Regions from separate parts of the Cupriavidus malaysiensis genome, predicted to be linked through region 1. Evidence: predicted binding sites of a transcription regulator. Region 1 holds the regulator's gene; each other region holds the start of a gene.

What was found. Region 1 encodes sigma-54, which starts transcription at its own class of promoters, with help from an activator protein. Its sites were predicted from a motif close to TGGCANGNAANCTGCTTT; they were not measured.
Region 2: BKK80_RS26225 (GTP cyclohydrolase II) is a predicted target of sigma-54. The motif match lies at 3,214-3,231, and genes of this name have one in related genera.
Region 3: BKK80_RS25860 (ammonium transporter) is a predicted target of sigma-54. The motif match lies at 4,381-4,398, and genes of this name have one in related genera.
Region 4: BKK80_RS29275 (phenol hydroxylase subunit) is a predicted target of sigma-54. The motif match lies at 2,989-3,006, and genes of this name have one in related genera.

The regions. Positions count from the first base shown of each region.
Region 1 is NZ_CP017754.1:835,869-843,623, reverse strand. Features, by position in the region: gene BKK80_RS03680 (monovalent cation:proton antiporter family protein) at 19-1,998, opposite strand; gene BKK80_RS03675 (KpsF/GutQ family sugar-phosphate isomerase) at 2,150-3,133, shown strand; gene lptC (LPS export ABC transporter periplasmic protein LptC) at 3,150-3,779, shown strand; gene lptA (lipopolysaccharide transport periplasmic protein LptA) at 3,837-4,463, shown strand; gene lptB (LPS export ABC transporter ATP-binding protein) at 4,519-5,313, shown strand; gene BKK80_RS03655 (RNA polymerase factor sigma-54) at 5,414-6,889, shown strand; gene hpf (ribosome hibernation-promoting factor, HPF/YfiA family) at 6,939-7,289, shown strand; gene ptsN (PTS IIA-like nitrogen regulatory protein PtsN) at 7,675-7,755, shown strand, end outside.
Region 2 is NZ_CP017755.1:1,493,598-1,501,352, reverse strand. Features, by position in the region: gene upp (uracil phosphoribosyltransferase) at 1-504, opposite strand, end outside; gene BKK80_RS26230 (URC4/urg3 family protein) at 621-1,925, opposite strand; gene BKK80_RS26225 (GTP cyclohydrolase II) at 1,922-3,160, opposite strand; gene BKK80_RS26220 (acyltransferase family protein) at 3,415-4,491, opposite strand; gene BKK80_RS26215 (transcriptional regulator) at 4,691-5,554, opposite strand; gene BKK80_RS26210 (EAL domain-containing protein) at 6,253-7,098, shown strand; gene BKK80_RS26205 (Rrf2 family transcriptional regulator) at 7,126-7,617, opposite strand.
Region 3 is NZ_CP017755.1:1,405,597-1,413,351, forward strand. Features, by position in the region: gene BKK80_RS25845 (hypothetical protein) at 1-556, opposite strand, end outside; gene BKK80_RS25850 (Bcr/CflA family multidrug efflux MFS transporter) at 833-2,044, shown strand; gene BKK80_RS25855 (mechanosensitive ion channel family protein) at 2,095-2,946, opposite strand; gene BKK80_RS25860 (ammonium transporter) at 3,147-4,349, opposite strand; gene BKK80_RS25865 (HU family DNA-binding protein) at 4,923-5,204, shown strand; gene BKK80_RS25870 (acyl-CoA thioesterase) at 5,369-5,857, shown strand; gene BKK80_RS25875 (CreA family protein) at 5,868-6,338, shown strand; gene BKK80_RS25880 (acid phosphatase) at 6,432-7,334, opposite strand; gene BKK80_RS25885 (class I adenylate-forming enzyme family protein) at 7,429-7,755, opposite strand, start outside.
Region 4 is NZ_CP017755.1:2,197,812-2,205,566, forward strand. Features, by position in the region: gene BKK80_RS29260 (aromatic/alkene/methane monooxygenase hydroxylase/oxygenase subunit alpha) at 1-1,260, opposite strand, end outside; gene BKK80_RS29265 (MmoB/DmpM family protein) at 1,328-1,600, opposite strand; gene BKK80_RS29270 (aromatic/alkene monooxygenase hydroxylase subunit beta) at 1,611-2,606, opposite strand; gene BKK80_RS29275 (phenol hydroxylase subunit) at 2,700-2,924, opposite strand; gene poxR (phenol degradation transcriptional regulator PoxR) at 3,692-5,398, opposite strand; gene BKK80_RS29285 (patatin-like phospholipase family protein) at 5,577-6,479, shown strand; gene BKK80_RS29290 (isochorismatase family protein) at 6,503-7,042, opposite strand; gene BKK80_RS29295 (CaiB/BaiF CoA transferase family protein) at 7,422-7,755, shown strand, end outside.

The DNA.
Region 1 (7,755 bases):
CTAGCGCGCCTGAGCGGCCTAGCCGGCCAGCAGCCTCTGTTCGGCGGTGTCCAGCGCCTCGGACGGGCCGCGCAGCACCAGGATGTCGCCCGGCTCGAGCACGGTATCGTCCTGCGGATCGAAGGCACGGATACCGCGGCGGCGCACCGCGGTCACCTCCACCCCCATCTGCGCCAGGCCCAGCGCACCCAGGCGGCGGCCGACCGAACTGGCCTGCGCCCCGAGCGAGATCGAGCGCAGCCGCACCGAATCGCGCTCGAGCATGTCTTCCTCGTCGTCGCGGCCATGGAAGTAGCCGCGCAACAGGCTGTAGCGCGCGTCGCGCGCCTGCTGCACACCGCGCACCACGCGCCGCATCGGCACGCCCAGCAGCACCAGGGCGTGCGAGGCCAGCATCAGGCTGCCTTCGATGATCTCGGGCACCACCTCGGTGGCGCCGGCCTTCTGCAGGGCATCCAGTTCCGAATCGTCGACCGTGCGCACGATCACCGGCAAGCCCGGCTCCAGCTCCTGCACATGGTGCAGGACCCGCAGCGCCGAGGGCGTGTTGGCGTAGGTGACGACCAGCGCCGCGGCGCGGTGGATGCCGGCGGCGATCAGGGCCTCGCGCCGGCCGGCATCGCCGTACACCACGGTCTCGCCCGCGGCGGCGGCCTCGCGCACGCGGTCGGGGTCGAGGTCCAGCGCGACGTAGCCGATGCCCTCGCGCTCCAGCATGCGCGCCAGGTTCTGGCCGCTGCGGCCGTAGCCGCAGATGATGGCGTGCTTCTCGGTCTGCAGGCTCTGCGCCGCGATACGCGTCATGTTGAGGGACTGCAGCAGCCACTCGTTGGCGGCGAAGCGCAGCACGATGGCGTCGCTGTACTGGATCAGGAACGGCGCCGCCAGCATCGACAGCAGCATGGAGGCCAGGATCACCTGGGTCAGCACCGGGTCGAGCAGGTTCAGTCCGTCGATCTGGTTCAGCAGCACGAAGCCGAACTCGCCGGCCTGCGCCAGGCCCAGGCCGGTGCGCATGGCCACGCCCTGGCGCGAGCCGAAGGCGCGCGCCAGCAGCGCGATCAGCACGAACTTGAAGAGGATGGGCAAGAGCAGCAGCAACAGGACCAGCCACAGGTGATCGAGCACCACGCGCACATTGAGCAGCATGCCGATGGTGACGAAGAACAGGCCGAGCAGCACGTCGCGGAAGGGCTTGATGTCCTCTTCCACCTGGTGGCGGTAGGGCGTTTCCGAGATCAGCATGCCGGCGATGAAGGCGCCCAGTGCCATCGACAGGCCCAGCCGCTCGGTGAGCGCGGCCATGCCGAGCGTGACCAGCAGCAGGTTGAGCATGAACAGTTCCTGCGAGCGGCGCGCCGCCACCACGTGGAACCAGCGGCTCATCAGGTTCTTGCCGACGTAGAAGATCAGGCTCAGCGCCACCACGATCTTCACCGCCGCCAGCATCAGCGCGGCCGCCATGTCGCCGGGGTCGCGCGACAGCGCCGGGATCACGATCAGCAGCGGCACCACCGCCAGGTCCTGGAACAGCAGCACGCTGATGATGTTGCGGCCGTGCTCGGTCTCCAGTTCCATGCGCTCGGACAGCATCTTGGAGACGATCGCAGTGGAGGACATCGCAAGCGCGCCGCCGATGGCGATGGCCGCCTGCCAGCTCAGGTGGAACAGCCAGTTGAACAGCAGGCTGGCCGGCAGCACCGCCAGCATGGTCAGCACCACCTGCGACCCGCCCAGGCCGAACACCAGCCGCCGCATGGCGCGCAGCTTGCCGAGGCTGAACTCCAGCCCGATCGAGAACATCAGGAAGACCACGCCGAACTCGGCCAGGTACTGGATCTGCCCCGAATCGCCGGCCAGCGCCAGCGCGTGCGGCCCGATCAGGATGCCGACCGCGAGGTAGCCCAGCATGGGAGGCAGTTGCAGCATGCGGAAGGCGACCACGCCGAATACGGCGGCTGCCAGCAGCACAAGAGTGAGTTCCAGCGGAGAATGCATCGAAAGGCTCTGGGTGGGCCGGCCCGGCGCACGGGCCGCCCGGCGCGGGCCGCCCGCCGGCGGGACCCGGCAAGCGCGGTTGCCGCCCGGGAACGCCCCCCCTGGTGGGACGGGCCAGACGCCATCGCATTCGTTGGTATACTTCGTCGCCATGATAGCCAATTTCGATGCCGATCGAGCACTTCAGCTCGCTCGCAATACCCTGCAGACCGAGGCCGATGCCGTGGCGGCACTGTCCGCCCGCCTGACTCACGAATTTGCGCGCGCGGTGGAGCTCGTCCTCCACTGCAGCGGCCGCGTGGTCGTTTCGGGCATCGGCAAGTCGGGCCATATCGGCCGCAAGGTGGCCGCCACCCTGGCCTCCACCGGCACGCCCGCCTTCTTCGTCCACCCCGCCGAGGCGAGCCACGGCGACCTCGGCATGGTGACGCGCGACGACGTACTGGTCGCCTTCTCCAATTCCGGCGAGACCGGCGAGCTGCTCGCCATCGTGCCGATCGTCAAGCGCATCGGTGCCCGCCTGATCTCGGTGACGGGCAACCCTGCCTCCACGCTCGCCAAGCTGGCGGACGTGCACCTGGATGCCGGTGTCGAGAAGGAAGCCTGCCCGCTGAACCTGGCCCCGACCGCCAGCACCACCGCGGCACTGGCGCTGGGCGACGCGCTCGCGGTGGCGGTGCTGGACGCGCGCGGTTTCGGCGAAGAGGACTTCGCCCGCTCGCACCCGGGCGGGGCGCTCGGGCGCAAGCTGCTGACCCATGTGCGCGACGTGATGCGCAGCGGCAATGCCGTGCCCGAGGTACGCGAAAGCACGCCGCTGGCACAGGCGCTGATGGAAATCACGCGCAAAGGCATGGCCATGACCGCGGTGGTCGACGCCGACGGCCGCGCCATCGGCGTCTTCACCGACGGCGACCTGCGCCGCCTGCTGGAGACCCCGCGCGACTGGAAGACGGTGCCGATCGGCGACGTCATGCACCGTAATCCGCGCAGCATCGGCCCGGACCGGCTGGCGGTCGAGGCGGTACAGCTGATGGAAGCCAACCGCATCAACCAGCTGCTGGTGGTGGACGAGGGCGGGCGCCTGGTCGGCGCGCTGCACATCCACGACCTGACCCGCGCCAAGGTCATCTGAGGCACGTCGGGCGCCCATGCAATCCATCCTGTCTTCCCTCAGCCGGCTCGCCATGCGCGCGCTGCCCATGCTGCTGATGGCGGTGGTCGCCGGCAGCACGTTCTGGCTCGTGCAGATCAACTCGCCGCGCGAAGCCGCGACCGGCCCGAAGACGGCACGCCACGAGCCCGACTACTACATGGACCGCTTCGCGGCCACCGAACTCGACGTGAACGGCGACACCAAGTTGCGCTTCAACGGCGACAAGATGGTGCACTTCGAGGACGACCAGACCTACGAGTTCGCCCGCCCCGCGATGCGCTCCTACGATCCGGGCCGCCCGCCGGTGAGCGGCCGCGCCGACCGCGGCAAGATGAACGCGGACGGCTCGGTCATCGACCTCTACGACAACGGCCTCATCGTGCGGGCGCAGGGTCCCGACCCGGCGCAGGACCCGCAGATGAGCGCGGCCTCCGAGTACTTCCGGATCCTCGTCAACGACGATCTCGTGAAGACCGACAAACCGGTGCAGCTCACCCGCGGCGTCTCCGTGATGAACGCCAACGGCCTGCTCTTCAACAACGTCACGCGCGAAGTACAATTGTTCGGCAACGTGCGCGGCACTATCGTCACCACCCCGCGCGGCGCGCCCGCGCCGAGGTCCTAAGTCATGCAACCGCGCGCGGCAACCCGCAGCCGCCGCTTTCTCCATCCGCTCACCATCATGATGCCTGCCTTGAAGACGTGGTTCCGCGCCCGGATTTCGCCTGCCCTGCTGGCCGCGGCCGCCGCGCTCTGCCTGGCGCCGGCCGCCCACGCCGAGCGCGCCGACCGCGACAAGCCGCTGGTGCTCGAGGCCGACAACGCCAGCTACGATGACGTCAAGCAGGTCTACACGCTGACCGGCAACGTGGTCCTGACCAAGGGCACCATGGTGCTGAAATCGGACGCCGCCGAGCTGCGCACCGACCCCGAGGGCTACCAGTACGCCATCGCCACCGCCAAGCCGGGCAAGCTCGCCTATATCCGCCAGAAGCGCGACAACGTCGACGAGTACATCGACGGCTGGGGCGACCGCATCGAGTACGACGGCAAGCAAGGCATCTCCAAGCTGATCGGCCAGGCCCGCATGGCGCGCCTGGCGGGCGGCAAGCAGATCGACGAGATCCGCGGCGCCGTGATCACCTACGACAGCAACAACGAGTACTACACGGCCAGCAGCAGCGGCGACAAAGGCGCGGTGACCTCCTCGGGACGCGTGCGCGCCGTGCTCTCGCCGCGCCAGCCGGCCAGCGCGCCGGCAGCGCCGCCGCTGGAGCTGAAGTCCGCACCCGCGCCGTCCAAGTCCTGAACCCAGCCGAACGCAACGCATCCAGCGCGCCAGGCGCTCCCAACGCACTGCCCTCATGACCGATACCCAGACCGCCCCCGCCGCCACCGCCAGCAACGGCCAGTCCGCCGGCGGCAGCACGCTGACGGTACGCCACCTGAAGAAGCGCTATGGCTCGCGCACGGTGGTCAAGGACGTCTCGCTCGACGTCAAGAGCGGCGAGGTGGTCGGCCTGCTAGGGCCCAACGGCGCCGGCAAGACCACCTCCTTCTACATGATCGTCGGCCTGGTGGCGCTGGACGAAGGCGACATCGTGCTCGACGGCCTGCACCTGAGCGGCCTGGCCATCCACGAGCGCGCGCGCATGGGCCTGTCCTACCTGCCGCAGGAGGCCTCGGTGTTCCGCAAGCTCAACGTCGAGGAGAACATCCGCGCGGTGCTGGAGCTGCAGATCGTCGACGGCAAGCCGCTGTCGGCGCAGGAGATCGAGCGCCGCCTGGACGCGCTGCTCGACGACCTGCAGATCGCCCACCTGCGCCAGAATCCCGCGCTGTCTCTGTCGGGCGGCGAGCGCCGGCGCGTGGAAATCGCGCGCGCGCTGGCTTCGGCCCCGCGCTTCATCCTGCTCGACGAACCGTTCGCCGGTGTCGACCCGATCGCGGTGGGCGAGATCCAGCGTATCGTCAGCTTCCTCAAGGCGCGCAACATCGGCGTGCTGATCACCGACCACAATGTGCGCGAGACGCTGGGCATCTGCGACCACGCCTACATCATCAGCGAGGGCGCGGTGCTGGCCGAGGGCCGCCCGCAGGAAATCATCGCCAACGAATCGGTGCGCCGGGTCTACCTGGGCGAGAACTTCCGCATGTGATGCGGTGGCCGCGCCTCGCCGGCGCGGGACCGCGACAAAGCGGCAGGAACGTTAGCAATTTTCGTTCCATCGCGCTGCGGATGGGCATAGAATAGGCCGCATGAAACCTTCGCTTCAGCTCCGCCTTTCCCAGCATCTCGCACTGACGCCACAGCTTCAGCAGTCGATCCGGCTGTTGCAGCTTTCCACGCTCGAACTGCAGCAGGAAGTCGAGCAGGCCCTGATCGAAAACCCTCTGCTCGAGCGCGAAAACGATTGGATCGAGAGCCCGCTGCGGGTGGCCGCCGATGGCAGCATCAACGTGCAGAGCGCACCCGCGCCGGCCCCGGCCGAAGCGCAGGGCAATGGCGAGGCACGCAGCGACGAGGGCGGCGGCGATGAAGAGCGCTTCGGCGACGGCGCCGACGACTACGGCAGCGACTGGAGCCTGGACGACTTCGCGCGTCGCCCCCAGGGCGACGAAGACGAGAAGGCGCCGCTGCAACTGCGCGACGCCGAGCCGACCCTGCGCGAGCACCTGATGGAACAGCTCGCGCCGCTGAAGATCTCGGCGCGCGACAAGGGCCTGGCCATCTTCCTGATCGAGTCGCTCGACGACGACGGCTACCTCAGCGCCACGCTCGAGGAGATCTGCGAAGAGCTGCCCGAAGAGCTGGAGTTCGAGATCGAGGAAGTGCAGGCCATGCTGGCCCTGCTGCAGAGCTTCGATCCACCCGGCGTGGGAGCGCGCAATGCGGCCGAATGCCTGGCGCTGCAGCTGCGGCGGCTGTCGCATCCGCAGCGCGAGCTGGCGCTGGGCATCGTCAACCACCACCTGGAACTGCTGGCCGCGCGCGATTACACGCGCTTGAAGAAGGCGCTGCAGGTGGACGAGACGGCGCTGAAGGCAGCACATGACCTGATCCGCTCGCTGGCACCGTATCCGGGCCACGCCTACAACCGTCCGCAGGCCGACTTCGTCGTGCCCGACGTGTTCGTGCGCAAGAGCGGCAGCGGCTGGATCGCCCAACTCAATCCCGACGTGATGCCGCGCCTGCGCATCAACGACATGTACGCGCAGATCCTGCGCGGCGCCAAGGGCGAATCCGGTGCCGCCGGCCTGCAGCAGAAACTGCAGGAAGCCCGCTGGCTGATCAAGAACATCCAGCAGCGCTTCGACACCATCCTGCGTGTCGCACAGGCCATTGTCGAGCGTCAAAAGAACTTCTTCAGCCACGGTGAAATTGCGATGCGCCCCTTGGTTTTGCGGGAGATTGCCGATACACTGGGATTACACGAGTCAACCATCTCTCGGGTGACGACTAACAAATACATGGCCACCCCCATGGGCACTTTCGAGCTGAAGTACTTCTTCGGCAGCCATGTGTCCACGGAAACGGGCGGCGCTGCTTCATCAACGGCTATCCGAGCCTTGATCAAGCAACTGATAGGAGCCGAAGACCCGAAGAATCCCCTGTCCGACAGCCGAATTGCCGAATTGCTGGGCGATCAGGGCTTCGTCGTGGCGCGCCGGACGGTCGCCAAGTACCGAGAAGCGCTGAAGATCCCGGCAGTCAATCTCCGCAAGTCTTTGTAGCCGAGCCGCATCGCCTGCCTGGTGTGGCTCTTTCAGAAGGAGAAGCGCTATGAACTTCAAGATCAGTGGACACCACCTGGACATCACGCCACCCCTGCGTGAGTACGTGGAAACGAAGCTGGAGCGTATCGTCAGGCATTTCGATCAAGTCATCGGCGTTAGCGTGCTGCTCTCTGTCGACAACCACAAGGAAAAGGACAGGCGTCAGTACGCGGAAATCAATCTGCATCTGAAGGGCAAGGACATCTTCGTCGAGGCGCACCACGAAGACCTGTATGCGGCGATCGACGCACTGGTCGACAAGCTGGACCGTCAGGTCATCCGGTACAAGGACCGCGTGCAGAGCCACGACCGGGAATCCGTGAAGTACCAGATGGCTGCCGCACAGATGCAGCAATAGCCAGAGAAAACAATAAGAACAATCTGCCTGATCTGCCTTGAGGCCGCCCGTCGGCCACCAGCACAAGGGCCAGACCACGAACCGCGCATAAAGCGCGGTTTTTTGCTTTTGGCGGACCGGCTCGCGTGCACGCCCCGTACACGCCCTCGTCCGGGGGAGTTCGCAAGTGGCGCGACGCAGTGTATGCTCTCCAATACATGAGTCGCCGCTACCGCCGGGACCGCGGCTTGCGCGCCGCACAAGAAGGCGGGCGGGCTGCTCTATAATGGTCCGATACTCCGCATGCCGGCGCCCGACCGGCGGAGCGAGCGGATATTCCGCCTCTTTGACCCGGCCGGGCGCGCAGCGCACCGGGCCGCTTATCTGGAATCCCTGCGCACCTGCCATGAACCGTTTGGCCAAATTGCTGCCGCCAGGCAACATCACACTCGACGTCAGCGTCACCAGCAAGAAGCGCGTCTTCGAA
Region 2 (7,755 bases), on a different replicon from region 1:
GAGCGCGCTGACGCCGGCCTCCTTGAGCCGGTTGAGCGCGGCCACGGCGGAGTTGCCGGTGGCAAGCATCGGGTCGACCACGATCACCAGGCGCTCGTGGATGTCTTCGGGCATCTTGAAGTAGTACTCGATCGGTTCGAGCGTCTCCGGATCGCGGTACAAGCCGATGTGGCCGACGCGGGCGGCCGGCAGCAGTTCGAGCATGCCATCGAGGAATCCGTTGCCGGCGCGCAGGATCGAGACCAGGCACAGCTTCTTGCCGGACAGCACCGGCGAGCGCATCGGCGCGATCGGCGTCTTGATGTCGATCGTCTCCATGGCCAGGTCGCGCGTGGCCTCATAGGTCAGCAACTGGCTGATCTCGCGCACCAGCCGGCGGAAATTGTCGGTGGTGGTTTCCTCGCTGCGCGCCAGCGTGACCTTGTGCTGGACAAGCGGATGGCTGACCACCAGCACATTGGGCGCGGCGCCTTCGAGCCGGGTCGCTGAAGAGATGTCGTTCATATTGTCGCTCCTGGGGCAGGTTGCAGACGGGGACCACGAGACAGGCCCGCGGACGCGGCGGCAACGGCCGGCGCCGGCAGCCTTGCGGCTGCCCGCCCGCCTGCCGCGCGCCCGCGTCAGAACACCGTACCGTCGCTGATCATGGAGAACGGCGGCGGGCCGCCAGGCCGCCGCTGGGCGGCGATGCGCCGGCCAGCCGCCCAGGTGCCGCCCTCCAGCACGCGCGCCAGCGGGAAGGCCTCGGCCGACAGCCCGAGCGCATCGCGCACGCTCTGCGCCACCAGGTCGAGGCCCGACACGGTCAAGGCCCGCCATTCGACGATGGCCGGCTCGCCTACCGTGTGGGCGTGCCCGGCGAAGCCCGGGTCACGCGGCACCATCAGCGCGAAGTCGTAGAGCAGGCCGCCGTTGCGGTACTCCGGCAGGCCGGTCAGCGCGTCCAGGCCGGTCACCGTCAGCCCGCCATCCTCCAGCGGTTCCAGCATCGAGTAGGTCAGCCACTGCGTGAGCTTGTGCAGCGGGACCAGGCCGCCGGCGGCGGCGGCGTGCCGCCAGCAGTCTCCCAGCGGCACGCCATCCAGCACCATGCGCCCCGGCCACACCGGCCCCAGGGCCACCAGCAAGGTACGCAGCACGAAGCCGGCTTCGATGCGGCCATCGCTGGCATGCGCCCGCAGGTAGTCGAACAGGTTGCCGAGCCGGGCCGGCGCGCCGAACACGGCCGGCGTGGCCTGCGCCACCTCGCCCAGGCGCCGCAGCAGGCCGGCGCGGCCGTCCAGGCCGACCAGCGGATTATGCTGCGCGACCTGGAAGGCGCTGGCGATGGAGGAGACGTCGATGCGCATCAGCCGCTCGGCATCGGCGCGCAGCGGGTCGCCCAGCGCGGCGGAGAAGCCGCCGCGGGCGAACAGGTCGAAGCTGGCCACGCCGAGTCCCTCCGAGCGGCTCAGCATCTGGTCGCTGGCGGAATCCCGGTAGCGCCAGTCTGGCCCGGCGCCGGCGTCGAGCAGCACGCTGGGAATCACCAGGTCGATGCCGATGCGGGCGCGCTCCTCGCGCTGCTCCGGCCCGTTCAGGCCGGCGCGCTCGCACAGCATGCGCCAGCGGTCGACGGTCTCGCCGGGCCCGCCGGCCTCGAAATGGCGCCAGCGGCTATGGTAGGGCACGACCAGGTCCGGATAGCGGCGCCGGATGGTCGCGCTCACGTAGTCCGCGATTTCCGGCACCCGTTCCGGGTGCCAGCTGAACAGCGCCGACTCCCCGGAGGCAACGAAACGCGTCACTTCGGCACAATGCTTGCGCACGGCCCGCGCGCTCAGCAGCGCTGCCGCGGGATGCCCCTCCGGCAGCGGACAGAGCCAGCCGCTCCCTGCGTCCGCACCGCCGGCCCCCGCCAGATCCCCTTCCGGAAAAGCGTTCATTCTTCCAACCCCCTGCCCTTGGCCAGCGCCAGTTCGCTGGCATCGGGCGGCGTATACCGCGTGAAATAGCCGGCCGCCACCTTCGCGTCGATCTCCACCCTGGCATCGGCCGGGATCAATTCTTCCGGTATCGGCACCTGCTCCACCACCTCGATGCCCTGTGCCACCAGCGCACCGTGCTTCATATTGCTCATCGAGGCCCAGCGGTCGATGCGGCGGATGCCCAGCCAGTGGAACACGTCGGGCATCAGTTCCTGGAAGCGCATGTCCTGCACGCCCGCCACGCATTCGGTGCGGGCGAAATAGGTTTCCGCGCGGTCGCCGCCGGCCTGCCGCTTGCGCGCGTTGTAGACCAGGAACTTGGTGACCTCGCCCAACGCACGCCCTTCCTTGCGGTTATAGACCACCAGCCCGACTCCGCCCTGCTGCGCCATCTCGATGCAGACCTCGATGCCGTGAGCCAGGTAGGGGCGGCAGGTGCAGATGTCGGAGCCGAACACGTCCGAGCCGTTGCATTCGTCATGCACGCGGCACGCCACGCGCGTGCCGGGATCGCCGAGCCGCTCCAGGTCGCCGAAGAAATAGAGCGTCATGCCACCGATCGGCGGCAGGAAAACCTTCAGGTCCGGCCGCGTCACCAGCTCCGGGAACATGCCGCTGGTCTGCTCGAACAGATTGCGCCGCAGCACGCTTTCCTTGATGCCGAAACGGCGCGCCAGTCCGGGCAGGTGCCAGACCGGATCGATGGCGGCCTTGGTCACGCGCACGTCGCCGTTCGCGAACAGGATGCTGCCATCCGGCTTGAGCCGCCCCGCGGCGATCGCCGCCACCAGCTCCGGCATATTGATGTGGGCGCGCGTGATGGCGATGGTGGGACGTACGTCGATGCCGGCCGCGATGCGCTCGGCGAAGGCCGTCGCAACCAGGTGGCCCCAGGGATCGAGCGAGACGATCTTGTCCGGGTCGCTCCATTGCGGATGCGGTCCGACCGGCACCGCGGGCGCGGTGTCGGTGAAATCGGGCCGGTGGTCGCGCTGCAGCGCTCCGGACGCCACCGCGAGCGCGCGATAGACGGCATAGGCACCGCCATGGGTCCCGATCACGTTGCGGTGCGCCGGATTGGTCAGGCTCGCGATCACAGGCCCGCGCTCCGTGGCGGTCGGCGCCCCCCAGCAGATCGGCTCGGCGGGCTTGCCGCGACGGGCGTGCGAAGTCAGGACGATGTGGTCGGACATGACGGCCTCGGTAAGGAAATCCTGACCAAATGGTCAGGTTTACGCTTCCATACTAGGCAACCTTCGTGCCATCTCCCAACCTCGATTTCAGCCCTGTGTGAGGCGCAGCACACGCCATCCGCGCACCACCGAGGTGCAGGACGGGCCACGGCCGGACGGCCGGCGGGCATCAGGCGCGGTGCACGGCACCATGAGAAAGCGGCACCCGATGGGTGCCGCTCGCACGATCGACCCTGTGCGCCCCGTGCCGCCGGTCAGGCCGCATGGCCGCTGCGCCAGAGCATCCAGCGCGCGCGCAACAGCCCGGTCAGGCCGGCGGCCTCGACATAGCGATGGAACAGCGCCCCGGCAACGTTGCTGGCCGCCCACGCCAGCACCATGCCGCAGGCATTGGCCAGCGGCCGCCCAGGCAGGAAATGGAAGAACAAGGCGTTGACCACCAGGCAGACCGGGAAGTGGACCAGGAATACCGAGTAGGAGACGCGCCCGCACCAGGCCAGCAGCGCCCCGCCCTGCCATTGCTCCAGCCAACCCTGGCGCCGCACCACGCCGAGCAGCAAGGCCACCACCAGCGCCAGGGCGATGCGCAGGCGGAAGTCCACCGCCAGCGCCAGCAGGGCCACCGCCCCTAGCAGCAGCAGGGGCAGCGCCGGGCGCCCGGGGCTGGACGCCCAGTAGGCCAGCGTACCCAGCCCGTAGGCGCCAAAGAAGTAGACCGCCCAGACGTCCCAGGCGGCATCGCGGTTGAACCAGAACAGCGAGGCCAGCGCCATCGCCACGACCAGGACGATGCCGAAGCCGCGCGCACCGGCGCCGATGGTGCGGGCCGCCCACAGCAGCGCCAGCAGCAGCGCGAACAGTTGCATGTCGATGGCCACGTACCAGACGCCGGCCGACAGCGCGTCCACGTCGAGCAGGCTGTGCAGCAGCAACACGTGGGCGATGAACTGGCGCAGGTGCGGCGCCGCGGGAATCGAATCGTGGTGCATCCAGTGGCGCGCCACCGCCGCCCCGGCGATGGCCAGCACGATGGCCACGCTATAGGGCACCACGAGCTTCTGGTAGCGCCGCCACAAGGCGGCCAGCGGGCGCTGCACCAGCAGCTCGCCGCCCGGCGCGAGGCTGCGCGCGGCGAGGAAGCCGCTGACCACCAGGAAGACCTGCACCGCGATGCGGGCGTATTGGGAGAGCCAGTCGAGCACGCCGGGCGCAAGCACGTGCGCCGCATCGGACATCGGACCGTAGAAGGCGAGATGATGCAGAACAATCAGCTGCGAACTGACCGCCTTGAGTGCATCGATGCACGCCAAGCGCGAAGAACGGGGGCTCATTGTTATGTTATAGGGGGGACTGCCGGAAGAGCGAAGGCAGCGATTTTACTCCCAAGCCTGCCACCCCGCCAGTGGCAAGCGCCGTCCCGTGCACATCGTGCGCGCCAGCTAGGCCCGGCGCAGCGCGGGCGCGATCACGGTTGCCGCCTTGGCGACCGGGTCGGCGGCGGCCGGCCGCGCGTGCCGCCGCCCGGGAGGCTCAGGCCGCCCGCAGCGCTCCGAGCCAGCTCGACTCCGGCAGCCGGCGCTGCGGCGACACCGCCGCGGCCCGGCCGCAGTGCCCACCGCAGCGCGCGAAGTCGGCCTGCTCCAGCCACGGCGCGATGAAGGCGCCCAAGGCATCCAGCAGCACGTCGGAGGTCATGCCGGCGGCGCCCGCCAGCGCCGCGCACATGATCCAGGTGGTGTTGTCGTGCTCGACCATGTAGAGCGTCTTGGCCTGGTCGGCCGGCTGCAGCACGTGCTCGCTCGCGTGCACGTGCCCGAGACCGAATGCCTGCACGAAATCTTCCCGGTGCCGCTCGCCGAAGCAGACCACCAGCTTGGGCTTCCAGCGCCGGCGGGTGTCGGCGACGAAGCGGAAGCGCCCGCCGTTGCGGCACAGGTCCAGGTAGCGCCGCTTGGGCACCAGAGCCGGCTGGCCGCGGAATGCCTGCGACCAGGGCACCGAACCGATATGGTTGGCCGGCAGCGGAAACAGGCTCATCTTGAACTCGGCCCCGCCCGGCGCGAACAGGTGCGTATCGAAATAGTGCTGCCAGTCGCATTCACTCTGCGGCCGACGGAACACTTCGGCGCGAGCGGACGCCATGATGCGTGCGATCTTCTGGTGGGACTGCCAGCGCTGCATCACATCGTGATGGCGCGCGCGGAAGTCGCTGTCCCAGGCGGTCGGCTCGGCGCGCGGCACCAGCGGCGCAGCCAGGGCTTCGGCCCAGGTATGCGGCGTGGCATCGCAGAACCAGACCGGGGCAGCCGGATCGCCACCTTCCATGCCGACGTAGGACGCAAAGTAGGCGTCGAGCTGCTCCGCCGTGAACACAGTCTTGTCCCGTGCTTCCATGACGTTGTTTCTCCCCGTAGATTGCTGCCGCAGCCGCTTGCGCCGGCTCCGGCCTCCTTCCCAAAACCAGGCGGCGGCGCCCGGCACGTGGCCTGCGGCAGCCGCCCCCCACAAGGACACGGGCGCAGGCGCCCGTGCCCGGCGTTCCCGGCGGACTTGATTGCATCCGTCCGGCCGCCATCCGTCTTGACGACGTTTCACTCCCGTTGCATTGGTCGACGCGTTGGAACGCGTACTCTTTGTGCCTGCTCGGTACCGGCATGGTGTGCAATCGCTGTGCCATCGGCGCCTGCGTCGCCGCGCGGGACGGCGCAAAAACCGGCTTGCCACCCGCAAAGCCTTGTGGGGACTGGGTTTCCGGCCTATCGGGAAATCACGTGGAGGTCCGCCGTGGCGCGCGCCGGGAGGGCCGCTGAAGGAGGAGTGTTACGTTACGTGCGACGTAACACGTAACGTTTTCGCAACGGATCGAGGAACTGCCGCAAGCGAGCCGCCGCCGTGGAGCGGCGCGGCCCCGGCGCCGCGATACCGATGCGCGGCGGCGCACGCGACGGCAACCCGCCTGGCAGCAGGCAAAGGCCCGCCACCGGCGCGCGGCCAGCGACCGCGGGCGGCAGGCTTGGCATGGACATTGCCTTATTCGTCACTGGAGAAACTCTGTGGCGCTGGATACCATGCCCCGCCAAGGCCGGAACCCTGTGAACACGATCGGCACGCCGAGCCCGGACCCCCGTCCCCGCAGCAACACCCGCCCCGCCACCACGGCGCTTGCGGCCGGAAGCCAGGCCTTGCTGCGCGACCTGCCACACGCCGCGCGGCGCGGCGAGCTGCGCGCCTTCTTCCAGCCCAAGCTGGACACCGCAACCGGACAACTGGTCGGCGCGGAAGCACTGGCGCGCTGGCAGCACCCCCGCTTCGGACTGCTGCTGCCCGATACATTCATCCCCCTGGCCGAGCGCAGCGGCCACATCGAGTCGATCGGGCACTGGATGGTCGACGAGGTCTGCCGGCAACTGGCGGCCTGGGATGCCGAGGGCCTTCCCACGCCCGAGGTCGCCGTCAACGTTTCCCTGCGCGAGTTGCGCAATGCGGACCTGCTGCCGCAGATCGGGCATTGCCTGCGGCGCCACGGTATCGGCCCGCATCGCCTGCTGCTGGAATTCACCGAGTCGACCGCGATGCACGATCCGCAGTACATCGCCGATGTGCTGGCCCGGCTGCGCACCGCCGGGCTGCGGGTGGCGCTGGATGATTTCGGCACCGGCCACTCCAGCCTGGCGCGCCTGCATGCGCTGGCGGCACACGAGCTCAAGCTGGACCGCAGTTTCGTGACACCGCTCGACGCTCAGGAGCCCAAGACCTGCGCCATCGTCGCCGCGGTGGTCGCGCTGGCCCGCGCATTGGACATGCAGGTGGTCGCCGAGGGCGTGGAAACGCCTGCGCAACTGGAGATACTGCGCAAGCTGGGATGCCGCCAGGTACAGGGTTTCCTGTTCTCGCAGCCGCTTCCCGCCGCGGCTTTCGCCAGCGGCTGGCTGCACTAGACAGAATGGATTGACCTGCCGCCCCGTTCAGGGCTCGCCGCCAGGCATGCGCCGCGCCGGCCTGGCAGGCAGGGGCACGGACACGCCCGCCCCGGACAGCAAGCGCACCAATGGCGCCGGACGGGCGACCAGGTCTTGCAGGGTATAGCGGTCCAGCACATCGAAATAGGCCAGCAAGGCATCGGCCAGCACGCCGCGCAAACCGCAGACCTGGGTGATCACGCAGGCGCTCTCGCCGGACTGGAAGCACTCGACCAGGCCGAAATCCGGCTCCGTGGCACGGATCACATCCCCGATCCGGATCTGCGCGGCGGGCCGCCCGAGCCGGATGCCCCCCGCGCGCCCGCGCACGGTGTGCAGGAAACCGGCCTGCCCGAGTCGCTGGACGATCTTGATCAGGTGGTTCTTCGGAATGGAAAAGGCGTCCGCGACCTGCTGGATGGTCACCAGCCCGTCCGGGTGGACCGCCACGAAGATCAGCGTGCGCAGGCTGTAGTCAGTGTAGTCCGTGAGTCTCATGGGATCGGGGCAAGACAGCGACGAGCCAGTCTAACATCGCTTCTGGATGCATCTTATCGCCCTCTGGCCCGGCTTCGGAGATAATCCGCACACCCTGCCTGGGAGTATCGGAGGCCCGCCCGACAAGGGACCGGACAA
Region 3 (7,755 bases), on a different replicon from region 1:
AGATCGGTGCGCTGATGTAGACGTCGCCGACGCGGCGCTCGCCGCGCTCGTTGCGCGTCATGTAGCGGAACATCATGCTGATCCCGAGCTTGGTCAGGATCTCGACGTCACGGTTGGCGCAGATATTGCGCTGCAGGGGCGCGGCGTAGTTCACCTCGAAGCTGGCAAGGTCGAGCATCGGGCCGCGGTAGTTGGTCAGTTCGAGCTGGAACAGCACATGCTTGCCCGGCACCGTCTGGCAGCGCCGCAAGCGGGTCTCGGCATCGATGTCGATCGGCAGCGCATCGTTGAGCTGGCGGCAGGCACGCGCCAGCACGCTGTCGGGCCGGTTGGTATTGCGCAGCAGTTCGGGCACGCCCGCCGCGCCGGTGTTCTGGCCCGTGGCGGCACCCTTGAGCATGCGCGCCAGCGGTTCGGCTTCGTCCGCCGGCGGCTGCGAGGCGGCCTGCGGCCGGGCTGCGGCGGGGGCCGCCGCAGCGGGCGGCATCCAGGGCCCCGGTGCCAGCGAAGCGGCCAGGCCGAGCACAGCGAGGAGCGGCGTTTGTCTTGTTCTCATGCAGAAAAACGTTGCCCGGACCAGGGCCGTCAACCGCCGGCCAAGCTCATATGGCAGTGCGGTCGTCGGCCACAGCGTCGTCGACAGGCCGCATTGTACCCTTCCGCCCGCCTGCCGTGAAAGCCGCGCCACACATGGGATCGGCGGCGACGGGGCGGCATCGCGTGGACAGCTCTTCTCCTGCCGGTTTCGTTATGCTGTGCAACAATTGCGGCTTCGCACCATGCGTGCGGGCGTGCCTGCCCGCCGCGGCCAACCGATTGCAGGGTTCCCGCTATGACGTCTTCCGCCAGCGCGCAGCAGGCCGCGCGCTTCCCCCTCTGGCTGCTGGTCTGCGCCTCGCTGACGGCGCTCGCTCCGCTGTCCATCGACATGTATCTGCCGAGCTTCCCGACGCTGTCGGCCGATCTCGGCGTCGACATCGGCCGCATCCAGTTGACCCTGGGCACCTTCCTGGTCGGCCTGGCGCTCGGCCAGGCCTTCTACGGCCCCTTGAGCGACCGCTACGGACGCAAGCCGCCGCTGTATGTCGGGCTCGGCCTGTACGCGGCCGCGGCAGCCGGTTGCGCGCTGGCGCGCGATGTCGAGGCGCTGATGCTGTTCCGCTTCCTGCAGGCGCTCGGCGGCTGTGCCGGCATGGTGGTAGCGCGCGCGGTGATCCGCGACCGGCTGGCGGCGCACGAGTCGGCGCGCGCCTTTTCCTCGCTGATGCTGGTGATGGGGCTGGCGCCGATCCTGGCGCCCATCCTCGGCGGCTTCATCCTGCAGACGCTGGGCTGGCGTGCGATCTTCTGGGTGCTGGTGGCGGCGAGCCTGTCCATCCTGTGGCTGGTGCACCTGCGCATGGAGGAGTCGCTGGATCCGGCGCGTGCAGCGCCGCTGCGGCTCGGCCATGTGCTCGCCGGCTATGGCGAACTGCTGCGCGACCGCGAGTTCCTCGGCTACTCCTTGTCCGCCGGTTTTGCCCAGGCCGGGATGTTCGCCTATATCGCCGGATCCCCCTTCGTGCTGATCGAGCTGCACGGCATCGCGCCCTCGCACTACGGTTTCGTCTTCGGCGCCAACGCCTTCGGCCTGATCGCCATGTCCCAGTGCAATGCGCGGCTGGTGCGCGGCAGGCCGCTGGACCGCGTCCTGCGCGGCGCCTTGCTGGTGCCCTGCGCGGCGGGCCTGGGACTGGCCGGCGCCAGCCTCGCGGGCTGGGCCACGCTGCCGGTGCTGCTGGCGGGCTTCTTCCTCTTCATCGCCGCGCTGGGCTGCATCCTGCCCAATGCCTCGGCCATGTCGCTGGCCCACCAGGGCCATCGCGCCGGCACGGCCTCGGCACTGATGGGTACGCTGCAGTTCTCGCTGGGAACGCTGGCGGGCGCCGCGGTCAGCCTGTGGCATGACGGCACGGCACTGCCGCTGGCGGTGGTGATGGGCGTGTGTGGCGTGGGTGCCGTGCTGATGCGCGCCTACGGATGCCGCGGGGCAGGGCACCCCTGACGGGGGCGCGCCGGGTAAGTCGAACGCGCGTTTGGCGCGGGCCCGCAGGCTCAGGCCGCGGCCTGTACCGGTACCGCGGCGGCGCCGTTCTGGACCACCACCATCTGCGCCGGCATCGGTGCCGCGAAGCCGGCCTGGCCGAAGGTGTCGCGGATCACGCGGTTGGTGTCGAAATAGACCTGCCAGTAGTGGTCGTTGTTGCAGTAGGGCCGTACCGCCAGCACCGGTCCCACCAGCGTGAACTCCAGGATTTCCACGTCGACCGGCGGCTCCGCCAGCACGTTGGGGATGGCGGCGAGGCGTGCCTTGAGCAGCGCGGCCGCTGCGGCCGGGTCGGTGCTGCCGGCGAGCTGGGCCTTGAGTTCGACGCGGCGGTAGGGGTTGGCGCTGAAGTTCTGGATGGTGTCGGCGAAGATCTTGTTGTTGCCGACTACCGTCAGCACGTTGTCGGGCGTATCGAGCGTGGTGGAGAACAGGCCGATCTCCTTGACCGTGCCGGTGATGCCGCCGACGGTGACGAAGTCGCCGACCTTGAAGGGGCGCAGCACGATCAGGAAGGCGCCGGCGGCGAAGTTGGCCATCAGGCCGGACCAGGCCATGCCGATGGCGACGCCGGCGGCGGCGATCAGCGCGGCGAAGGTGGTGGTCTGGATGCCGAAGTAGCCGAGGATGCCGATCACCAGCACGACGTTGAGCGTGACGGTGACGATGGAGCCGACGTAGCGCAGCAGGGTGGAATCGACCTTCTGGCGCGACAGGGATTTCTGCACCAGGCCGACGACGAAGTGGATCAGCCAGCGGCCGACGATCCAGAAGGCGAGGGCGGAGAGTATCTTGACGCCGAACTCGGTGGCGTAGGCGGTAACCGTTTCCTGAAATTTCTGCAGCGTTGCGGCATCCATTGGCGTGTTCTCCCGGCTGGCTGGACAGAGATCGATCCCGGATCGGCGGATCGATGCGGATTCCTGCCTGCCGCGGCGGTGCCGGGCAGGCAAAAATCATTATTGCGCTGCCAAAATCGGAAGTTCAAGCAAACAATGGTAAGGCGCCGGGCGGCCTGCCGCCGCCCGGCGCCTGCCTGCCTTTGTCTGCCGGTTCTCGTTTACCAGTTGGTCTCACGCTCCGCGGTGGCGGAGATGCGGTGCAGCGACAGATCGGCGCCGTTGTATTCGGCCTCGGGATCGAGCCGGATGCCGACGAACTTCTTCAGCGTGCCATAGACCACCGTGCCGCCGACCAGGGCGATGACGATGCCCAGTACCGTGCCGATCAGTTGGGCCAGCAGCGATACGCCGCCGATGCCGCCCAGCGCGCGGGCACCGAAGATGCCGGCGGCGATGCCGCCCCAGGCCCCGCACAGACCGTGCAGGGGCCATACGCCGAGCACATCGTCGATATGCCATTTGTTCTGCGCCAGCGTGAACAGGTAGACGAACAGCACACCGGCAACCGCGCCGGTGGCCAGCGCGCCCAGCGGGTGCATCAGGTCCGAGCCGGCGCAGACCGCCACCAGGCCGGCCAGCGGGCCGTTGTAGGCGAAGCCCGGATCGTTGCGCCCGGCCCACCAGGCAGCCAGGGTGCCGCCCACCATGGCCATCAGCGAATTGATGGCGACCAGCCCGCTGATCTTGTCGATGCTCTGCGCGCTCATCACGTTGAAGCCGAACCAGCCCACCGCCAGCACCCAGGCGCCCAGCGCGAGAAACGGGATGTTCGACGGCGGATGCGCGCTGATGCGCCCATCTTTCTGGTAGCGGCCGCGCCGCGCGCCCAGCAGCAGCACGGCGGGCAGCGCGATCCAGCCGCCCACGGCGTGCACCACGACCGAGCCGGCGAAGTCATGGAAGGGCACGCCGGTCAGCGTGGTGATCCATTGCTGGACGCCCAGGCGCTGGTTCCAGGCGATGCCTTCGAAGAAGGGGTAGACGAATCCGACCAGTACGAAGGTGGCCATCAACTGGGGCGTGAAACGGGAGCGCTCGGCAATGCCGCCCGAGATAATCGCCGGGATGGCCGCGGCAAAGGTGGCCAGGAAGAAGAATTTCACCAGTTCATAGCCGCTTTTCTGTGCCAGCACGTCGGCGCCGACCATGAAATTCACGCCATAGGCCACCGTATAGCCGATGAAAAAATACGCAATAGTGGAAACCGCGAAATCCACCAGGATTTTGACCAGGGCGTTGACCTGGTTTTTCTTCCGTACCGTGCCCAGTTCGAGAAAGGCGAAGCCGGCGTGCATGGCCAGCACCATGATCGCGCCTAGCAGGATGAACAGGGCGTCGGTGCCGCTCTTCCAGTTGTCCATGAGTCCCTCATGCTCAAAATAGGCGCATGGGTATGCAAAAAGCGTTCCAAGTTGGGGCCGGTCGCACCATGGCATGGTGCGGACGCACCGTAGTGGGGGGTGTGGCGGAAGTCCCGGGACAAGCCGCCGCATCGAGGCGGGTCCGTGCGCACCGATTCGGAGCGGCCTGCTTTGGCTTTGTGCACCTAATCGGGGCGCGGCGCCAGAATGGGGCGTGCGCCGGGCGCGCCGGAGCCGGTCCGGTGCATGGCCGCCGACGGGGAGACCAGACCAGGCGGGGAGACGCATGGCCTGCGTTCATCGGCGGACGCATCGGCGGCATCGGTCGCACCGGAGGCGCCGATCATGCCGGCGTCATTGCCATTGTTTGCATTCCGGGACGCGTGCGAATAGCCCTGCCAGCTGCCTAAATCCGCTACAAAGGCGCGCCGGCGAAGGATTTGCGGGTTTTTTTCGTTGCGTCGGTGCCACTGGGGATTGCTCTCGGCGCAAAGGGCAGATTAGACTGCGCCGATCGGTGAACTGCCGCCTGGAGGCGGGGCCGGTGAAGACGACCAACAAGGGAAATCAGCCATGAATAAAGGTGAACTGGTATCTGCCATCGCCGCGGACGCGGAACTGAGCAATGCTGCAGCAGAGCGCGCGCTGAATGCCGCGCTGGACAATATCAAGAAGGCAGTCTCCAAGGGTGACTCAGTGACGCTGGTGGGCTTCGGCAGCTTCAGCTCGGGCAAGCGCGCAGCGCGCACCGGCCGTAACCCGCGCACCGGCGAGACGATCAAGATTCCGGCTGCGAAGACGGTCAAGTTCGCGGCTGGTCAAGGCTTCAAGGACGCTGTGAACAAGAAGAAGTAAGCCGTCCGCGGTTCATGCTTCGCGATAGAGCGGCCTTTGCGGCCGCTTTTCATTTTGCGGCGCGATGACGCCGCGCCGTGTCACGGCCGGCAGCCTGTTCCGGCGGTACACTGGCCGGGCCGCGCCCTGCGGGCGCCGACCTTTCCTTGGCACCAGGTAGCATCATGAACGAATTGCCCCACCAGCTTTCCATGACCGTGCTGATGACGCCGGACATGGCCAATTTCTCCGGCAATGTGCACGGAGGCACGATCCTGAAGTATCTCGACATGGTGGCCTATGCCTGTGCCAGCCGCTATGCCGGCAGCTACGTGGTCACCCTCTCGGTGGACCAGGTGACCTTCCGCCAGCCCATCCACGTAGGCGAACTGGTGACCTTCCTGGCGGCGGTCAACTTCACCGGGCGCAGCTCGATGGAGATCGGCATCAAGGTGGTGACCGAGAACATCCGCAGCAAGCTGGTGCGCCACACCAACAGCTGCTATTTCACCATGGTGGCGGTCGACGACGACGGCAAGCCGACCGAGGTGCCGCCGCTGCAGCCCCGCGACAAGGTCGAGCGCGAGCGCTTCGCCGCCGCTCAGCAGCGGCGCGCGCTGCGCCAGGAAATGGAGGCGCGCCAGCACCAGATCAAGGCCGCCCCGGCGGCCTGAGGGAGACGCGATGCGCACCATTGCCAGCGTGCTGGCCGCCGGCTTCCTGCTGGCGGCCGCGGCGGCGCAGGCCGAGGAGATCGGCAGCGTCAGCACCAATTTCCGCGTGACCGGTTCCGACAAGGTCGTCATCGAGGCTTATGACGATCCGCAGGTGGCCGGCGTCACCTGCTATGTCTCGCGTGCGCGCACCGGCGGCATCAAGGGCACGCTGGGCATGGCCGAGGATCCGCCGGAGGCCTCGATCGCCTGCCGCCAGGTCGGGCCGATCGCCTTCAAGGCACCGCTGCGCCAGCAGGACAATGTGTTCTCGGAGCGGATGTCCATCCTGTTCAAGACCTTGCACGTGGTGCGCGCGGTCGACCGCAAGCGCAACACCCTGGTCTACCTGACCTATTCCGACCGCATCGTCAGTGGCAGCCCGCAGAACAGCGTCACCGCGGTGCCGGTCGAAGCGGCCACGCCGATCCCGGTCAAATAGCCGGTCGGCAGGGCCATCGCGCGCCGGCGCTTCCTGCCATTGGGGGGGGGGGCGCGCCGGCGGGTGCCGCCGTCCGTCCCATCCCGTCGCCCTTTATTGGCCTGCCGGCGCCGCAGCGGGCCACTGTGCCATGGCGGCAGCTTCCACGGCGCAGTCGCGCTCCGGCGCCAGGCCGCGCGTGCGCGCGGCGGCCAGTTCCTGCCGCGCCAGCGCCAGGTCGGCGCGGAACACCGGGTCGGCATGCAGGCGCGCGACCGCAGCGGCACCCATCACGCGGCCGGCATTGGCGTCGCTCTGCCAGTGGACATTGCAGACCAGGCGGCTGTCGCCGAAGGCGCGCCCGCGCGCGAGGATGGCGGTGGCGCGTTCCGGCGCCACTTCGGCTAGCACCAGCGCCCAGGCCCAGCCGACCGCATTGTGGCCGGAGGGATAGGAGCCGTCCTTGACGAGCTTGGCCTCTTCCTGCGGCGTGCAGGTCGGCTGCCCGTTGACCATGAACGGCCGCTTGCGCTGGTATTGGTCCTTGGCGCGGTAGGTTGCCAGTCCGGCATCGGCCAGCGTGCGGCGCAGCAGCAGGTAGAGGTGCGGCGTGTCCTGGGCGTTGACCGGGGCCCCCAGCACGCAGCTGAAGGCGCCGGCCGCCTTCGGGAAGCCGAGCTCGGCGTCCTCGCTCGCAAGTTGCCAGCGCGCGCTGCCGCGCAGCGCGGTGGCGCGGCGCGCGATGTCGTCGTCGAGCGCCTGGGCGGCGGAGCCCGGCGCGGGCGGCGGGGGCACCAGCACCAGGCTGTCGGGCAGGTCCTGGCGCGGCAGGTAGCCGGCCAGGATGCCCGGGCGGATTTCGGGAACCTGTCCGATCGGGCTGCCAGCGGCACCGGGGCCGGCGGCACAGCCGCCCAGGGCCAGCAGGGCGGCGGCGCCGAGCAGCGCCAGCGCCGCGCCGGCAGGGCGGGGGCGGACCGGCTGCGGCGGCGTTATCGTCGCGGGGAGTGATGGCATCGGGGTGGTCTCCTTTCTACTTCCTGTTTTTGTTCTTGTTCCCGGCCTGCCGCCGGGCCCGTCGCGAGCCGGGCGGCAGGAGGGCGGGGCGGTCTCAGGCTGCCGGCCCGAACATGGCCCGCAGCGTGGACTTCAGGATCTTGCCATTGGCATTGCGCGGCAGCATATCGGGACAGAACAGGATACGCACCGGCACCTTGAAGGCCGCCAGCCGCTCGCGCAGGTAGTCCTGCAGTTCGGCCTCGCTGACGCCGGCATCCGGCTTGAGGCTGACCACCGCGCCGGGCTCCTCGCCGAGCGTCTTGTGCGGGATGCCGACCACGGCAGCGTCCATCACCGCCGGATGGGAGTACAGGGCGCTTTCCACCTCGATGCAGTAGATGTTCTCGCCGCCACGGATCAGCATGTCCTTCATGCGATC
Region 4 (7,755 bases), on a different replicon from region 1:
CTCGCGATAGCAGGTCTGCGTGGGGTCGTCCGGCTCGGAGAACACCATCGGGATCTGGCAGGTCTGGCACAGCATCGGCAGCGTGCCGTTGTAGAAGCGCTCGCCGGCCTGCTGGCGCTCCTGCCAGTAGTCCAGGCGCGGCTTGTAGTAGCGCGCGAAGGTCTGCGGATACTTCTCGTCCAGCCATGCCATCTCGTCGGGCTTCGGGATCCAGGTGTGGAAGCCGGCGGCGGCCGCATAGTTGTAGAAGGTGCCCCAGGCCTCGTGGGTGATGCGGTCCTTGGTCTTGGTGGCGACGTCGTGGTACTTGGGCAGGCGCAGGCCGTAGCGCTCCAGGTCCTTGAAGAGCGCCCCGCCGGCCTGCTCGAAGTACATCTCCCAGGCCTCGGCCCAGGACATCACGCGGCGCGGCAGCATGTAGTCCATCATCATGCCGACCAGCGTCAGCAGGCGGAAGCCGCGCCAGAACCATTTGTCGAGCCACTTCTGCAGGATCGGGATGTTGTCCGGGTCCTGCTCGCACAGGAACTTGACCACCTCCAGGCCCAGCGTCATGTGGCGCGACTCGTCCGACTGCGCGGAGAAGCCGAAGGTCACTGTGGCCATGTCGCCGTTGTAGGCGGCGCCCGACATGAAGGGCATGAACAGCAGGTTGGTCAGCACGTACTCGAAGGAGAACGAGATCGCGGTGATGAACTCGAACGGCCCCGCGCTCATCGCGTCCTCGAAGTAGGACTTGGGCACCGACAGGTACCAGACGCGGTCATGCATGTGGCGCCACTCGCCGAAGCCGTGGAAATACTTGTTGTAGACCGACAGCGTGTGCAGCTGGGTCTGCGCGTGGCGCAGCTCGTCGATCGATTGCATCTGCGCCGCGACGCGCGCGCCGGCGCCGCGGAAATGGCGCCCCAGGTGGGCATAGCCGCGGTGCGCGGCATACTCCAGCGGCGTCACGCCGGTCAGGAACAGCCGCAGCGCATTCAGGTAGCGCGCGTCCGAGACGTTGAGGTGGCCGTTGTTCTGCACGAAGGAGTCGATGATCGCGTACAGCTTGCGCTCCTTCTCCGACTGGTACTTCCAGTACGCGTCCATGGTCATGCGGAAGGGATCCTCCCACTTGTCCCAGTCGTGGATCTTGATGCCTTCGTACTTGTCGAAGGGAAAGACCTTGTCCATCGGCTCGTAGGTGGTCTCCCAGCCGAGGTCGCGCGTCATCGTCGCGTACTTCTCGCGCAGGTTGAGCTTCTTGCGTGCGTCCATGATGTCTCCGTGTGCTCTGCTATGGCGTGCGGTTGCCGTTGCTTGTGTGCGGGGCGCCGAGCCGTGCTCAGGCGCTCCAGTGCAGCGTGAAGGCTTCGTCGGTCTCGTCGATGTTGCCGGACAGCGAGATCAGGTTCAGGTGGATCTCCTGCAGGTCCCAGTCGCGGCCGAGCTTGTCGGCCACCAGCTCGCGCACGATGGTCAGGCGCCCCGGGGCGTCGATCTTGACCATGGCGGGGAACTGCGACACCACGGCGAGCGGGTTGGCCTCGGCGATGGCCTCGATGATGGGACGGGTGTCGTCGTTGTTCTGCAGGGCGATGTAGACGTTGGCGCTCATGGCATTCTCCTCAGGCGGCCACGCCGAGCTTGGCCAGCCGGGCGTCGAATTGTTCGAGGCACAGGGCGATCGCCTGCTCTCCTTCGCCCCCCAGCAGGATGGCCGCCACCGGCCGCAGCGCCTCGGCCGCCTGCGCGCGTGCCTCGGCGGCCCAGCGCGACAGCAGCGCGCGGTTGGCCTCGGACTCGGCGGCCGCCGTCTGCACCACCGCGTCGACCCAGCGCACGTGCTCGTCGCGCCAGTCGTTCATGAACTCGGTCACCACGGCCAGCCCGGTGCCGCAGGCGCGCACGATGGCCGCGTCGGCATGCTGGTAGACGAGCGGATAGAGCAGCCCGTCGAGCGCCAGGTTCTGCGTGACGAAGGTCTGGAACCAGTCCTCGATGACGAAGCTGTGTTCGACGAAGCGGCGCAGCGGCTGCCATGCCTCGCTCTCCAGCCAGGCCGCGCGCGCCCGCTCCAGCGCAGCACCCGTGTTGCCGTCCAGCAGCAGGCCGATGCGCGACAGGTACTGGGCGATGCCCAGCCGGTCCATCGCGCAGTAGGTGCAGGCCTGCGTGATGGCCGTGCCCCAGCCATAGTCGGCGCAGTAGAAGTTGTTCATGTTCGCCGCCCATTCCACGTGGCGCAGCGGCAGCAGGCCATCGGTGAGGCGCTCGCGCCATTCCAGCGGCAGCGCCTGCAGCAGCCCGCGCTTCTCGACGAAGGCGAAGTTCTTCTCGGCCGCTTCCTGCTGGCGCCCGCGCATACCGACGTAGGCGCCGTAGTAGTACTGGCGCGGGTCCTTCAGCGCATACCAGTCCGCCATCTCGATGGCGGTGCGGCGCTTGTCGTACAGCTCGAACTGCGGCGCCCAGGTCGGGCGGTAGTGGAAGTTGACCTCGGACTGGACGTCGTAGGTCGCCTCCTGGTAGCGCGAGGCCGGCTTGTCGCCGAAGCGCCGCGCCACGTGGCCGTAGGTCTGGCGCAGCGGCTGGATCTGCTGCGTCTTGATATCGACTTGCATCGCGTTGTCTCCTGGTTTGTATCGTGGTGCCGGCGCGGGTGCGCCGGCGGTGGGGGCTCTGGCGGCCCGTCGTGTGTGCCCGGTGGATGCCTGCTAGGCGTCCTCGCCGCTATCGACAGAGGCCGCCTCTGCCGGCAGGAAGCGCACATGGTTGGCGCTGCAGAAGGCTTCGAACATCGGCTCCGGCAGGATGAGTTCGACGTTCAGGTCGGGATCGGCGACGCTGAAGGCGAACAGCACGAAGCCCTCCGGCGTGCGGCCTTCCACGCGCACGTAGCGCGGCGTGGCTTCGAACAGCGGGACCGATTGATTGATCATGGCGTCTCCAGGTGCGTGGCATCCGCGTGCTGCCGTGCCGCATCGCGTTGTGCTTGCCCGGACTATTGCGAAGACCGTGCCAGCCCGCGCAAAGGCACGCCAGATCAGCGTTTGCGGCACAGATGGCGATGCCACGCCCGGCCCATCTCCGTACAAACCCGGAGAGATCGCTGCGCCACCGCTCGATCAATTCATCAAGCTCCGCCGCGCACTTGATCAAATGATCAAAAGCCGCGCCAGGCGGCCGTTTGCAGGCAGCGGCCGCTGCCGCCGCCGTACTTGCGCATCGCAACAACGAAGCCCTGCCAAAAGGGCCCGGGCGCTCAGCTGCCGGGCCGCACGGCGGAACGCGGCGCAGCATCGCCAGGCCGCGCCGCGCCGGACCCGGCGCAGCGCTGACATGCGGGATGCATCAAATGATCAAATCGGAGGAATGCGTGGGGGGCGGCTGGCTCCGGACGGAGCGATACGGGCTGCGCCGTGGCGGCTGTCTCCCCGCTCCCGCTTGCGGGAGCGGGGCCGGGGAGAGGGCAGGCACTGGCTATGCCGTGACGGGCGGGATCGCACCGTCGGCTTCGTTTCCGTGCCCGCGTTCTGGATCACACCGAGGGCTTCGCTCGATGCGACGCCTCGCTAGACCACCCCTCTCCTCAACCCTCTTCGTGCGGGGAGAGGGAGCCAAGACCGTGTGCTTGGCGATTGGTGTTGGCGCATCTCGCCGGCTTCGGCATGCGCGTCGGAGTTCGCGCCGCGCCGGCCGGCTCCCCTCACCCGCGCGTGCCGCGCGTCTTCCATCGGTACGCCAGCTGGGGCCGCGTCAGCCCGAGCAGCCGCGCTGCCTGGCTCAGGTTGCCGTCGGCGCGCTGCATGGCAGCCTCCATCAGCACGCTTTCCACCTCGCCGAGCGCCAGGCCGTTCTCGGCCATATAGTCCAGCAGGCCATGCACCGCGGCTTCGCGCAGGCCGGGCAGCGCGCCCTGCTCGCCCAGCCTGGGCGTGGTGTCGACCCCGGCCGGCGCTTCGGTGCCGGGCAGGAACAATTGCTCGGCGCTGATCTGGCCGCCGTTGGCCGCCAGGATCACGCCGCGCTCGATCACGTTCTCCAGTTCGCGCACATTGCCCGGCCAGTCGTAGCGGCGCAGCTCGGCCAGCGCGCGATCGGTGATGCCGAGGATCTTCTTGCCATGGCGCGCGCCGTAGCGCGCGATGAAGCGCTCCGCCAGCAGCCGGATGTCGTCCAGCCGCTCGCGCAGCGGCGGAATCGTGACCGGGTAGACGTTGAGCCGGTAGTACAGGTCCTTGCGGAAGGTGCCCTGCCTGACCGCCTCGGCCAGGTCCACATTGGTGGCGGCGACCAGGCGCACGTCGACCTTGCGCGCCTCGTTGCCGCCGACGCGCTCTACCTCCCCCTCCTGCAGCACGCGCAGCAGCTTGGACTGCGCCGAGGCGGACAGCTCGCCCAGTTCGTCCAGGAACAGGGTGCCGCCGTGAGCACGCTCGAAGCGGCCGGCACGCGACTGGTGGGCGCCGGTGAAGGCGCCCTTCTCCACGCCGAACAACTCGGACTCGATCAGTTCGTCGGGGATGGCGGCGCAGTTCACCGCCACGAAGGGCTTGTCGGCTCGCGCGCTGACGCCGTGCAGGGCTTGCGCGAAGCGCTCCTTGCCGACCCCGGTCTCCCCCAGCAGCAGCACCGTCACGCTGCTGCCGGCGGCGCGCTGCAGCAGGTTCCAGGCGGCGCGGAAGCCCGGCGAGCCGCCCACCAGGTCGGCGGGCTGGTCATTGGCGCGCTGCAGGGCACGCAATTGCTCCACTTCGCTCTGCAAGGCCAGGATGGTGTCGATGACCGGGTCGGGCTGGTACAGCGCCAGCTCGGCCTCGCCGTCCTCCCACTGCTCCAGCGGCTTGCCCAGGATGCGGCAGTGGGGCTGGCCGCAGCCCACGCATTCCAGTTCGCGGTAGAGGATGGTCTTGCCCATCAGCGCCGAGGTATAGCCGGTGGCGTAGCCGATCTGCATCCAGCACACCGGCGCCTGCGCCACGCCGAACATCTGCCGGTGCACATCGCCCTCGAAGGAGTCTTCCCAGAGGAATTCGCCGTGGTAGACCCCGGCGGCGATATTGATGTCCACGGTCAGCGGCGTCACCCTGACCACGCCCTCGATGGTGTGCAGGCAGGGCCCCATCTCGAGCATGCCGAAGTCGCTGTGGCCCGAGCGCATGGTCTTGGCCAGTTCGGCATCGCGCAGCCCGGAATGGAAGCCCATGCGCATGAACAGGCCGCGCGCACGCTCCATGCCGAGGGTATCCACCAATTCCTTGCGCAGGGCGCCCAGCGCCGCCGTATGCAGCAGGATCATGCGCTGCTCGCCCAGCCAGATCGACCCCTCCTTCATGGCGAAACGCAGCCGGCGGGCGAGGTTGGACAGGCCATCGCGCATGGTGGCCGAGAAATTGTCGGTAGAACTGCTCATCGTCTCCTCTCTTCGCGCCGCTCTGCTGGCGGGCGTACCATTTTTCCACATGGCTATGCACATTATGTGCCATCGCGGTGCCGGCGCCTCCGGGTGCCGGACACTGGCCGTCGGCGCGCGCACGATATACCCTAGTCGCAGACCTCTCCCACTGCGATCTGCTGCATCGCAATACGCCATGGACAAGACAGCCTTCGTTTTCGCCGGCGGCGGCAGCCTCGGCGCCGTCGAGGCCGGCATGCTGCGCGAGCTGGTGGCCTCCGGCCTGATCCCCGACTTCGTCGTCGGGGCCTCGGCCGGCGCCATCAACTGCGCCTATTTCGCCTGCCATCCCCACGCCGAGGGAACGTCGCGCCTGGAAGCGCTCTGGCGCGGCGTGCGGCGCGACGATGTGATGCCATGGTCCTGGCGCAACCTGCTGGGCATGTTCGGCGGACGGCGCGGGCACCTGGTGGAGTCCACCGCGCTGCAGCGCCTGCTGGCACTCCATTTCGGCAACGCCCGCATCGAGAACGCGGCGGTGCCGCTGCATGTGGTGGCCACCGACATGCACAGCGGCGAGGAAGTCGTGCTGTCGTCCGGCAGCCTGGTCGATGCGGTGCTGGCCAGCGCCGCCATCCCCGGCGTGTTCCCACCCGTGCGGGTGGACGGGCGCGCGCTGATCGACGGCGGCGTGGCCAACAACACCCCGGTTTCCACCGCGGTCCGGCTGGGCGCCACCCGCGTGCTGGTGCTGCCGGCCGGCTTCGCCTGCGCGCAGCGGCGCGAACCGCGCGGCGCCATCGAACACGCCTTCAACGCCCTGTCGCTGCTGGTAGCGCGCCAGCTCGTGCACGACCTCGAACGCTGGTCGGACGTGGCCCGCATCAGCGTGGTGCCGCCGCTGTGCCCGCTCGATGTCTCGCCCTACGACTACAGCCGCTGCGGCGAACTGATCGATCGCGCGGCCGAGGCCACCGCCGCCTGGCTGAGCGCCGGCGGACTCGACAGCTGCAAGGTGCCCGGCGCGCTGCATCCGCACGACCACGACGCCGAACACCCGAGCTGCAGCGCGGACCTGCCGGCCTCGGCGGTGTCCTGAGCCTCGAATGGATCGATGAGAGACTAGAAGCGGCACGCCTCGGCAGTGACGAGCTGCGCGAAGGCGCTGCCGAGCGTGCGGTTGTGGTGCGCGATGATGGCCGCCGCGGGCAGGTCCGGCGTGTCCATGCAGGTATGCGCGTCGGCCACCAGCACCGGCCGCAGGCCGAGATCGGCCGCGGCGCGGCAGTTGGCGTCGACACAGTACTGCGTCTTCATGCCGACGATCACCAGCTCGCCGATGCCGGCCTGCGCGAGGCGCGCCTCCAGCCCGGTGCCGACGAAGCCGCTCGGCCGGGTCTTGTCGAACACGATGTCGTGTGCCGCATCCACGTCGAGGCGCGGCAGCAGCTGCCAGGCCGGGCTGCCCGGCGCGATCGGCGAGCCTGCGGGTCCGGTATGGCGCGCGGCGAGGACCGGCGCGCCGGCGGCACGCGCGCGCGCGGCAAGCCGGTTGATGCGGGCGAGCACGCGCTCGCCTTCGTAAGGCGGCTCGTGGCCATCGAAGAGGCCGCACTGCATGTCGAGGATCAGCAGCGCGCGGCGGGCGGAAGGTTCTGGCATGTGTTTCTCCTGCTCATGTCGTCTGGGTGGGGGGCATGCCCCGCGTTGTCCCGGCATGGACGGAGAAACGAAAAGGCCCCGTCCATCGCTGGCGGGGCCTTGAAACAGTATGCCTTCCGACTCGATACCGTCCTCACGACCCGCCTGGCGCGGTCGTGGTGGTAGTGGTCGTGATCGGGGAAATGGCGCGCAGCGCGTCGGAATGCATGAGCGCCATGATGCGCGTGCCGGCGACCCGTCGTCAATCCCCCTGCGAAGCGCACGCCGCCTCGCCACGGCATGCTTCGCCTGCGGCTTACGCACGCTTCGGCACTGAGAAATTGCGTGAACGCGTGCCGCGCTCAATGATGCCGTACACCGACTTCCACGAAAGACATCGATGAGCGCAATCCTCCAGGGCATCAAGGTGCTCGACCTGACCCGCGTGGTCGCTGGCCCCTGGGCCACGCAGAACCTGGCCGACATGGGTGCCACCGTCTACAAGATCGAGAAGCCGGGCGACGGCGATGACACGCGCAAGATGGGGCCCTTTCTCACCGACGCGCAAGGCAGGACCAGCAATGACTCGGCCTTCTACCTGTGCTGCAATCGCGGCAAGCAGTCGATCACGGTCGACATCTCGCGGCCCGAGGGCGCCGAGCTGGTGCGCCGGCTGGCCGCGCGCTGCGACGTGGTGGTCGAGAACTACAAGGCGGGCAGCCTGCGCAAATACG